DNA from 2 places in the Micromonospora sp. WMMD961 genome. Region 2 is predicted to be linked to the other one. Evidence: riboswitches for the same ligand, from Rfam matches in the RefSeq annotation. Region 2 holds a riboswitch; the other holds the start of a gene.
The links. Region 2 has a riboswitch for thiamine pyrophosphate ahead of O7614_RS26240 (ECF transporter S component). Riboswitches for the same ligand answer to the same signal wherever they lie in the genome.

Region 1 (5,788 bases), 720 kb from region 2:
CAGCCGGCGGTGTTCGGCAGCAGGCGTACCCCGCACCGGTCCAGCAACTCCAGCAGCCCGCCGGTGGAACCGGGCGCGGTGCCCACGCGACGCAGCGCCAGCGTGACCAGCTCGGTGCCGGACGCCCGGATCGCCTGTTCCAGGACGTGCAGGTTCGCGGCACCGCCGGTGCCGAGGATCAACCGCGAGGTGAACGTCTCCCCACCCAGCTCGAACGGCATGCCGCTCACCCGCCCTGCGCCGCGGTGAGCACCTCGACCCGGTCGCCGTCGCGCAGCGCCGTGGCCGGCCACCCGACCCGGGGTACGACCTCCCCGTTGACAGCGACCGCCACCCCACGCTGTTCGGGCACGATGTCGCGTACCAGGTCGGCCACCGACGTGCCACCGGGCACGACGCGCCCGGCCCCGTTCACCGTCAACTCCACCGGTCCCCCTCCATTGTCGGTTCAGCTCCGTCCGAGCCCGCGCTGTCGAACCGGTCGGCCCGCAACGGCGCGAGCAGCGGATCGGGAACCCCGCCGAGCACCAGGTCGGCGATCAGGTCGGCGGTGATCGGGGTGAGCACGATGCCGTGCCGGTGGTGCCCGGTGGCGACCAGGACGTCCGGCCGGCCGGGCAGCGGCCCGAGGATCGGCGCGTTGTCCGGTGTGCCCGGGCGCAGCCCGGCGACCGCCTCGACCAGGTCGTACTCGGCCAGCTCGGGCAGCAGGTCGATTCCGGCGCGGAGCAGGCGCTGCACGGCACCGGCGGTGACAGTGGTGTCCGCCCGTTCCTCGACCGTCGCGCCGAGCACGACCTCGCCGTCGGCACGGGGCACCAGGTAGACGGGCTCGCCGTCGGCGTACCCCCGGATCACGTGTCGGAAGCCCGGCGCGACGCCGTCGGGCGCGCGGAGCCGGAGGATCTGGCCCTTCACCGGCCGCACCGGCAGGCCGGTGAGCGCTGCAGCGCCACAGCCGGCGGCGACCACGGTGACCTCGGCATCCACATCGGACAGGCGCCGGACCGGTTGCGGCACGAGCACCGCGCCGGCCCGCTGCGCGGCCGCGCGCAGCGCCGGCACCAGCAGTCGGGGGTCTACCTGGTGGTCGGTGGGCGCGAGCGCGCCGCCGCGCACCCGGGGGGCGAGCGCCGGTTCGCGGTCGCGCAGCTCGCTGGGGCGCAGCGGCGTCACGGGCAGACCCAACCCCTGTTGGTACGCCCACAACCGGCGCGCCTCGGCCAGGTCGTCGCCGGTCAGGCCGACCATCAGGGTGCCCTCGGTCCGGTAGCCGATCTCGACTCCGGTCACCTCGGTCAGCTCGGTCGCGAACGCCGGCCAACGGGCGGCGGACGCGAGGAGCAACTCGGTCAGCTGCCGCTCACCGAAGTACGCCTCGGCGACCGGTGAGAGCATGCCGGCGGCAACCGCCGCGGCCCCCGATCCGGGTGCCGGATCGTGCACCACCACCCGCAGCCCCCGGGCGGCGCAGCGCCAGGCGATGGACAACCCGATCGGCCCTGCCCCCACCACCGCCACATCCGCAAGGAAGGGCCCCTTGTTAACGGCTTTCGTAGAGGAAGGGCCCCCTGCTAACACGTCAGTGCCCGGAGCAACTCGGCCGTCGCCCGCGCTGGATCGGCGGCGGCGGAGAGGGCACCGACCACCGCCACCCCGTACGCCCCGGCGTCCCGCAGCGCCGGCACCCGCGCGGCGGTCACTCCGCCGATCGCGATGACCGGCACGTCGACGGCGTCGACGACGGCGCGTACCCCGGCCGGCCCGATGGGGTCGGGTAGGCCGGACTTGGTGCTGGTGGTGTGGCACGGCCCGACGCCCAGGTAGCTGGCTCCGGCCGCGACCGCCGACGTCGCCGCCTCCGGTGCGCGGGCGGTGGCTCCCAGCACCGCGGCGGGGCCGAGCACCCGGCGGGCGGCGGCGACCGGCAGGTCCTCGGCACCGACGTGCCCGCCGTCGGCACCGACCGCCAGCGCCACGTGCAGCCGGTCGTTGACCAGGCAGGTCGCCTCGTACGACGCGCAGAGCGCCAGGACCCGTCGGGCCAGGTCGTACGCCTCGCGGTCGGTGGCGGAATCCTCGACGCGGACCTGCACCACCAGGTCGGCGCGGGCCGCCGTGAGGGCGGCCCGGACCACGGTGAGCGGGTCGCACCCGGGTCGGGTGTCGGTGATCAGATGCAGTCGCCCTATGGACGGCACGGCAACGCTCCTCCCTGCGCCGGCATTACCCGGATCAGGTTCGACGGTCGGGGGCTGTCAGCCCCCCTCTCAGCCCGGTACACCGGGCTCCCGTGGGTTACTTGCGTGTCACCGTACGACAGATCCGCCGGCCTGCCAAGGCGGGCTCGGCGGTGGCCGGGCGGGCCGGGATGAGGAAGATCGATGGGGCACTTCATACGGTCCTGTTCGGAATGTCGCCCGCCGTTGCAGAACCGTTACCCGCCGGCATCTTGCCCGACATCGAGCCAGCCGAATTAATTTGTTCAGCGATTCGACAAAATGTCGGTGGGGCACCCTGGCACGGCGTCACCACCGGCTCCATGAGGGAGGGCGTTCGGCGAGCCGACTCCCGCGAGCTCTCTGTCACTACGACACAGGAGGCGGCGTGTCCCGTTCTCGTCGTGCCCGCGTACCCATCACCGCAACCCTGATCTCCCTGGCCATGGCCTCGACCACCCTGTTCGGCGCGCCCGCCCAGGCTGCCGCCCAGGTCCCCCCACGGGATGCGCAAGCCGCAGCCCCGGTCAGCCAGGTGGTGCCCAAGGCGCCAAAGGCCGCAGCCGATCCCTTCTCCGTCCTGATCTTCTCCAAGACCGCCGGCTTCCGGCACGACTCCATCCCGACCGGCATCGCCGCCATCCAGCAACTCGGCGCCGAAAACGGATTCACCGTGGACAACTCCGAGGACGGCGCCGCATTCAACGACGCCAACCTGGCGAAGTACAAGGCGGTGATCTGGCTCTCCACCACCGGTGACGTGCTCAACGCCGAGCAGCAGGCGGCGTTCGAGCGCTACGTCCAGGCCGGCGGCGGCTACGTCGGCATCCACGCCGCGTCGGACACCGAGTACAGCTGGGCCTGGTACGGCGACCTGGTCGGCGCGTACTTCGCCAACCACCCGCAGAACCAGCAGGCCACCGTGAAGGTGGAGGACCACGCGCACCCGTCCACCGCCGGGCTGCCGGACCGCTGGTCCCGGTTCGACGAGTGGTACAACTTCCAGACCAACCCGCGGCCGGACGTGCACGTGCTGGCCAGCCTGGACGAGAAGAGCTACACCGCCGGTGCCGGCGCGATGGGTGCGGACCACCCGATCGCCTGGTGTCAGGACTTCGACGGTGGCCGCTCCTGGTACACCGGCGGCGGGCATACCCGGGAGTCGTACGCCGAGCCCGAGTTCCTCTCCCACCTGCTCGGCGGCATCCGCACCGCGGCCGGCGTCGAGAACGCCGACTGCGGCGCCTCGAAGACCGCCAACTTCGAGAAGGTCACGCTGGACAGCAACACCAGCAACCCGATGGAGTTGGACGTCGCCCCCGACGGGCGGGTCTTCTACATCGAGCGCGACGGCCGCGTGCAGATCGTGAAGCCGGACACCGGCAACACCGTCACCGCCGTCGACCTGGACGTCTTCACCGGCAACGAGGACGGTCTGATCGGCATCCGGCTCGACCCGGACTTCGCCACCAACAACTGGGTGTACCTGTACTACGCCCCGAACGACGGGGTCACCCGCAACCTGCTGTCCCGCTTCACGGTGACGGGCGACACCATCGACCTGGCCAGCGAGAAGCAGGTGCTACGGGTCGACACCCAGCGCAACACCTGCTGCCACGCCGGCGGCAGCATGGCCTTCGACAGCGACGGCAACCTCTACCTGGCCACCGGTGACAACACCAACCCGTTCGAGTCGAACTCGTACTCGCCGCTCGATGAGCGGGCGGGCCGCCAGGACTACGACGCGCAGCGCACCTCCGCCAACACCAACGACCTGCGCGGCAAGGTGATCCGGATCCACCCGGAGGACGACGGGACGTACACGGTCCCGTCGGGCAACCTCTTCCCGGCCGGCACCGAGAAGACCCGTCCCGAGATCTACGCGATGGGCTTCCGCAACCCGTTCCGCATCGGCACCGACCCGAAGACCAACACGCTGTACGTGGCGGACTACGGGCCGGACGCCAACTCGGACAACCCGAACCGGGGCCCCCGTGGTCTGGTCGAGTGGAACATCGTCACCCCGGGCAACTACGGCTGGCCGTACTGCACGGGCACGAACGAGGCGTACAACGACTACACGTTCCCGTCCGGCCCGAGCGGCCCGAAGTTCGACTGCGCCGCACCGGTGAACGACTCGCCCAACAACACCGGCCTGACCAACCTCCCGCCGGTGGTTCCGGCGACCGTCGACTACGGGTACGCCGGTGACGCGCGCTACCCGGAGATCGGCGGCGGTGGTGCCCCGATGGGCGGCCCGGTCTACCGCTACGATGCCGACCTCAACTCCACCCGCAAGTGGCCGGCGTACTACGACGGCAAGGCGCTGCTCGGCGAGTGGAACCAGAACAAGATGTACACCATGCAGGTGACCGCCGACGGCAAGTCGTTGGTGGACATCAACCAGTTGCTCACCGGCATGAGCATGATCCGGCCGATGGACTTCGAGTTCGGTCCGGACGGCGCGCTGTACCTGATCGAGTGGGGCAGCGGCTTCGGTGGCAACAACGACAACTCCGGCGTCTACCGGATCGACTACACCGCCGGTGACCGTGCACCGATCGCGGCGGCGTCCGCCAACCCGACCTCGGGTCCGGCGCCGTTGACCGTCACGTTCTCCAGCGCCGGCTCCCGGGACCCGGACGGTGGGGCGCTCACCTACGCCTGGACGTTCGGCGACGGGCAGACCTCGACCGAGGCCAACCCGACGCACACCTACGCCACGGCCGGCAACTACACCGCCCAGCTCACCGTCACCAACCCCAAGGGCCGGACCGCGGTGGCCAACGTGCCGGTGACCGTGGGCAACACCGCGCCGACGGTCACCATCGAGTTCCCACCGGACGGCGGCTTCTTCGACTGGGGCGACCAGGTCCGCTACTCGATCAAGGTGACCGACCCGGAGGACGGGCAGATCGACTGTGACAAGGTGCAGCTGCAGGTGCTGCTCGGTCACGACGAGCACGCCCACCCGCTGGAGCAGCACACCGGCTGCACCGGCACCGTCCAGACGTCGCTCGCCTCCGGGCACGGCGCCGAGGCGAACGTCTTCGCGGTCTTCGAGGCCACCTACACCGACGAGGGTGGTGCCGGCGGCTCCGGTGCCCTGACCGGCCGGCAGATCGAGGTCCTCCAGCCCAAGCAGAAGCAGGCCGAGTACTTCACCGCCACCGGGCGCGCCCCGGTGAGCACCGGCGGCGGCGACGCCGGCGTGCAGCGGGAAGCCGCCACCGACACCGCGGGCGGCGGTCAGAGCATCGCGTTCATCGAGGACGGCGACTGGTGGTCGGTCGCTCCGGCGGACCTGACCAACATCACCGAGATCCGCTTCCGGGCAGCTTCGGCCGCCGCAGGTGGTCGGATCGAGGTCCGCGCGGGTGCGGTCGACGGACCGGTGGTCGCCACGGCCACCGTGCCGGCAACCGGCGGGTGGCAGACGTACACGGACGTGAGCGCGCCGGTCACCGGTGCCGCGAGCGGCTCGCTGTTCTTCCTGGCCCGGGACCCGAACGGCGGCTCCGGTTCGCTGTTCAACGTCAACTGGATGGACTTCGTCGGTCGCGGTGTCA
Region 2 (5,788 bases):
GGCGTCGACGCCGCGCGCCCGCCGGGCCATGCTGATCATCTGCCACTCCTGACCGAGCAGCGGCACCAGCCGGAACGCGGCCAACGCCCCGATGGCGAATCGGGCCGGCGCCTTCGCATTCTGGATCAGCGCGTCGGCCAGGTCGGTGGGGTCGGTGGTCGCGAAGACGATCACACCGGGCAGCGCCACCGCGAACACCCGCAGCACCAGGCCGAGCGCGGTGAGCAGCACACCGGTGCTCACCAGCACCGGGCCCGCGTCCAGCAGGACCCGGCCGGACCGGTCGGCGGCGAACAGCACCAGGGTGACCAGGATGCCGGCGGCACTGAGCAGCAACGGCCAGGCCCGCCGGGCCAGCACCCGGTAGCGGATGCCGAAGAACGGCAGCACGGCCAACTCGACGGCGATGGCGATCGCCGGGGCCACCGGGTCCAGGGTCGCCAGCAGGGTGAACGAGAAGACCAGTGCGGCGGCGACCTTCGCCACCGGGTTGCGGCGGGCCAACGGCGCGTCGGGCGCGGCGATCGGCTCGATGCTGATCATCGGTCGCCGTCCGGGGCCGGGTGCAGGGTGACGGTGCGGTCGGCGAGCGCGGCGACGAAGTCCGCGTCGTGGGTGACCGCTACCACGCCGTGCCCGGCGTCGCGCAGGTCGGCGAAGAGGTCGACCAGCTCCCGCCAGGTCCGCCGGTCCTGGCCGAAGGTGGGTTCGTCGCAGATCAGCAGGCGTGGCGCGGTGGCCAGGGCCGTCGCCACACTCAGCCGCCGCGCCTCACCACCCGAGAGGGTGTACGGGTTGGCGGCGGCGAGTCGGGCCAGCCGCAGCCGTTCCAGCAGCCCGGCCACGGTCTCCTTGACGGATGCCTCGGGTTGACCGGTCCGGCGCGGGCCGAGCGCCAGCTCGTCGAAGACCGTGCTGGTGACGAACTGGTGCTCCGGGTCCTGGAAGACCGACCCGATCCGCCGGGCCAGGGCGGTAGCACGCCAGCGGTGCGGGGGAGTGCGGTGGTCCGCGCCGGCCAACTCGGCGGACGCCGTGACCCGCCCGGTGCCCGGTCGGAGCAGCCCGCCGAGCAGCAGCGCCAGCGTGGACTTGCCGGCACCGTTGGGGCCGCGGACGGCGAGTGCCTCGCCGGCGCGTACCCCCAGGTCGGTGGAGGCCAGCCGGGGCGGCAGGCCGAGCCGGTCGGCGGTGAGCAACAGCTCCCCGGGGCCGGCGGCGGCCGGGCGGGGCGCGATGGGGTGACCCGGCACCCACACGCCTTCGGCGGCCAGGGCGGCGCCGTGCGCGGCGAAGACCGCCTCCGGCGTGCCGTCCGCGCGGACGCCGCCACCCGGCTCCAGGACGACCACCCGGTCGACCAGCGGCAGCGCCTCGGCGACCCGGTGCTCGACCAGGATCAGCGTGGTGTCGGCGTCCAGCGCGCGGGTCACGGCCTGCCGGACCAGACTCGCGCCGGCCGGGTCGAGGTTGGCGGTCGGCTCGTCGAGCAGCAACAGCGCCGGGCGCAGGGCCAGCGCGCCGGCCAGGGCGAGGCGTTGCTGCTCCCCGCCGGAGAGCGCGGCGGTGTGGCGGCCGCGGGGGTATGGGAAGCCGACCCGGTGCAGCGCCTCGTCCACCCGGGGCCAGATCTCGTCGTCCGGCACTCCCCGGTTCTCCAGCCCGAACGCGACGTCGTCGCCGCAGCGGGCCATCACCAGTTGGGTTTCCGGGTCCTGGAAGACGATGCCGACCCGCTCCCGACCCTTGCGCGGGTCGAGCCCGTCGATCTCGACGGTGCCCTCCTGCTCGCCGGAGTCCTCCGGCAGCAGCCCGGCGAGTGCGCTGAGCAGGGTGCTCTTACCGGCTCCCGACGGCCCGAGCAGCAGAACCCGCTCCCCGGCCTCCACCCGCAGGTCAACCCCGCGCAGAGCCCAGGCTCGCCGTCCGGCGTGCCGCCACCCGAACCCCCGCAGCAGTACCCCGCCCACCAACCCACCCCCTCCCACCCAGCCCGCCTTGTTGATCAAGAAGTTTGCGTCGACGGAGGCTGGTCTCCTGACGCAAACCTCTTGATCAACACCATTGCGGGGTCAGATCAGGGCGCGGTCCCGGCCCGCCGGGAAGCGGTCCAGGACACCGGTGTTGGCCAGGGCCTTGGTCAGCAGCCAGCCGCCGGCACCGGCGACCACGGTGGCGCTGACGATGGTGATCAACGCGTACGGGATTCGGTAGCCGGTCAGCTCGGTCTCGACGTTCCAGACGAAGAAGTCGAACAGCGCGGCGCTGAGACCGGTCAGCGCGCCGGCCAGCAGCGCGGTCGGCAGCCGGAACGACCGGTACCGGAAGGCGGCGAACGCCAGCTCCGCGCCGACGCCCTGCACGATGCCCTGCGGGATCACCGTGCCGGCCCACTGGCTGCCCAGCAGCGCGGAGAGCACGGCGGCGACCGTCTCGCAGTAGAGCGCGGCGCCGGGCTTGCGGATGACCAGACCGCCGAGCACGGCCGGCATCAGCCAGACGCCGTAGAGCAGCGCCTGCGCCGGCGGGAAGAAGGCGAACGCGCCCTCGGTGGCGCTCCACACCAGGCCCCACGCCCAGAAGATGACGCCGAAGGCGACAGCGATCACCGAGGCGACCACGATGTCGATGGTCCGCCAACGGTTGGTGGTGTTGTCCATGCTGTGCTCCCAGTTCACGAAGAGAGAACCAGGAGAAGACGCACGCCGCGCCCGGTGGCACCGGACTGCGGCGCGGCTGGAGGTCGACCGAACTCCCTGCGCTGGCATTACCCAGATCAGGTTCGAGGGTCTGCGGGCGTGCCCGCACTCTCAGCGCTGTGCGCTCCCCTGTCGGATGTGAAGTTGTCTCGCTGACGCTAACACCGACCGGGGCCGCCGACCCAGCAGGGCTCCGCTGACCTGCGGCGGACGGTCGGTCCGGCGTCGGCTGGGTAGGCTTCCGATCATGCGGATCGACGCGCGAGGCTTCACGTTCGAGGTAACCGTCGGTGGTCCGCCGGACGGCGTACCCGTTCTGCTGCTGCACGGTTTTCCGCAGCACAGCGGTGAGTGGGACGACGTCGTGCCGGCGCTGCACGCGGCCGGGCTGCGCACGTACGCGCTGGACCAGCGCGGTTACTCGCCGGGGGCGCGGCCCACGGCGGTGGCCGACTACCGGATTCCCGAGCTGGTCGCCGACGTGGTGGCCGTGCTCGACGCCCTCGACCTGGACGCCGTCCACCTGGTCGGGCACGACTGGGGCGCGGTCGTGGCCTGGGCGGTCGCCGCCCGGCACGCCGAGCGGGTCCGCACCCTGACCGCGGTCTCCGTGCCGCATCCGGCGGCCATGGCGTACGCGCTGGCCAACGACAGTCAGCAGAAGGCCCGGTCGTCGTACATCGCGTTGTTCCGTAAGCCGGACAAGGCGGAGAAGGTGCTGCTGGCCTGGCACGCCACCGCGCTGCGGAAACTGCTCGGCGGGGTCGGCGACCGGTCCCGGGTGGACCGCTACGCCGACCCGATGCGTGAGCCGGGGGCGCTCACCGCCGCGCTGAACTGGTACCGGGCGATGTCCCGCGCCGACCTGGCCGCCGTCGGCCCGGTGGCGGTGCCCACCACGTACGTGTGGAGTGACCGGGACGTCGCGATCGGCCGGACCGCCGCCGAGGCGTGCGCGGCGAACGTCACCGGGGACTTCCGCTTCGTGCAGTTGGCCGGCGTCAGTCACTGGATTCCGGACGCGGCACCGGGTGCGCTCGCCGAGGCGATCCTGGCCCGAGCCGGCGGAACGGCCTGAGTGGCGCTGGACGGCACCGGGCCGGACGGCCGGCGCCTGGTCGGCGTGCCCGGGCCGGCCGCCGAACCGGCGCTGGCCGGGCGCACCCTGGTCGACATGCTCGGCGGGGGGCGCGGTTGACTGGTTGGCCCGCAACCGGACGACGGAGGACGCATGACGGTGAGTGCCGAGGACTACCTGGCCGTGGTGACCGAGACGATCGGGCGGGTGGCCGCCAGTCAGCGGGAGGCGGTGGGCCGGGCCGCGGACCTGGTCGCCGAGGCCGTACGCGCCGACGGGGTGGTGCACGCGTTCGGCACGGGGCACTCGGAGGCCCTGGCCATGGAGATCGCCGGACGGGCGGGTGGCCTGGTGCCGACCAACCGGATCGCGCTGCGCGACCTGGTGCTGCTCGGTGGCGAACCGGCCGACCGGCTCGGTCCGATGCTGGAACGGGACCCGGGTGTGGCGCACCGCCTCTACGAGTTGGCCCCGGTGCGGCCCACCGACGTCTTCGTGCTCGCCTCGAACTCCGGGGTCAACGGCGCGATGGTGGAGTTCGCCACACTGGTCAAGGAACGCGGCCACGGGCTGGTGGCGATCACCTCGGTGCAGCACTCCGGCCGGATGACCTCCCGCCATCCGTCCGGCCGTAAGCTGGGCGACCTCGCCGACGTGGTGCTCGACAACGGTGCGCCGTACGGTGACGCGACACTCCCGCTGCCGGGCGGTGGCGCGGTCGGTGCGGTTTCCTCGATCACCGCCGCCCTGCTGGCCCAGCAGGTCACCGTGGAGGTGGTGGCGCGGTTGCTGGCGACGGGGGATCGACCGCCGGTCTACCTGTCGGCGAACATCCCGGATGGCGACGCGCACAACACGGAGCTGGAAGCTCGGTACGCGGGTCGGATCCGGCGCGGGTCCTGAGGCCGGCGCCGGTCCTGGGCCCGTCGCCGGTGCCTCGCCCGGCCGCCGGGGCCGAATGCGTCCCCGAGATGAACGGCAGGTGTCGTGAACCTGTTTCGCGCTCGGCCGGGTGGGGCATTGGCGTTGCTGCCGGCGGCCGGGACCGCCGGCAGTAGCGTCTCACCGGAGGTAGCGCGTGTCGAAGGAGACCGAGAAGCAGCGCTGGCAGCGCAACTTCGCCGACCTGCTGCAGGAGTTGCGGGTCGCCCAGACCGGCGTGCAGATCCTCTTCGCCTTCCTGCTCACTCTGCCGTTCAGTAGCGGGTTCAGCGAGACCACCGAGTTCCAGCGTGACGTCTACATCGTGGCGTTGCTCGCGGCGGCGGCCGCCACCGCACTGATCATCTCGCCGGTGGCGTTCCACCGGGCGCTGTTCCGGCAGGGACGTAAGCCGGAGTTGGTGCGGTTCGCGCACCGGATGGCCACCGGCGGCCTGGCCTTCATGCTGATCGCGATGGTCAGCGCGGTGCTGCTGATCACCGACTTCGTGCTGGACCGGCCGATCGCCTTCGTGCTCAGCGCCCTGGCCGGAATCTGGTTCCTCACGTTCTGGGTGGCCCTGCCGTTCGCCCGGCGCAACTGGGGCGAGGACGACATCGACGACGATGACGACGACCCGGACACGACCATCGGCCGCTGAGCCCGCCGATCTGCACGCAGCGCTACCCCTGGGTAACAACCGGGGGTAGCGTGGCGGGTAGTCGCGCACGTCGACGCAGCCGCACCGAGCTTCGAGGGGGCAGCCGTGACCACGACGCAGAACGGCCGACCGGCACCGGACGGCCCCGACTCCGAAGCCACCGCCGGTGCCGCCGCCGCACTGCCCGCGGAAGCCGGGCAGGTCTCCGAGAAGGAGGCCCGGCAGGTCGCCGAGGCCGCCCGCGAGTCCACCTGGGACCGACCCAGCTTCGGCAAGGAGCTGTTCCTCGGCCGGTTCCGGCTCGATCTGATCGACCCCTGGCCCCGGTCCGACCCGGCGGACGTCGCGCGCGCCGAGGAGTTCCTCGGGCGGTTCCGCACCTTCCTGGCCTCCGAGGTGGACGGCGCGGCCGTCGAACGAGACGGCTCC

Region 1: another riboswitch for thiamine pyrophosphate. It lies ahead of thiE (thiamine phosphate synthase); the one in region 2 lies ahead of O7614_RS26240 (ECF transporter S component).

Annotation. Positions count from the first base shown of each region.
Region 1 is NZ_JARUBJ010000002.1:6,529,214-6,535,001, forward strand. It holds gene O7614_RS29775 (thiazole synthase) at 1-230, opposite strand, end outside; gene thiS (sulfur carrier protein ThiS) at 227-427, opposite strand; gene thiO (glycine oxidase ThiO) at 418-1,581, opposite strand; gene thiE (thiamine phosphate synthase) at 1,575-2,201, opposite strand; TPP riboswitch at 2,196-2,305, opposite strand; gene O7614_RS29795 (ThuA domain-containing protein) at 2,608-5,788, shown strand, end outside.
Region 2 is NZ_JARUBJ010000002.1:5,809,082-5,814,869, reverse strand. It holds gene O7614_RS26250 (energy-coupling factor transporter transmembrane component T) at 1-543, opposite strand, end outside; gene O7614_RS26245 (ABC transporter ATP-binding protein) at 540-1,970, opposite strand; gene O7614_RS26240 (ECF transporter S component) at 2,073-2,660, opposite strand; TPP riboswitch at 2,736-2,840, opposite strand; gene O7614_RS26235 (alpha/beta fold hydrolase) at 2,947-3,777, shown strand; gene O7614_RS26230 (SIS domain-containing protein) at 3,931-4,680, shown strand; gene O7614_RS26225 (DUF6328 family protein) at 4,856-5,359, shown strand; gene O7614_RS26220 (acyl-CoA dehydrogenase family protein) at 5,465-5,788, shown strand, end outside.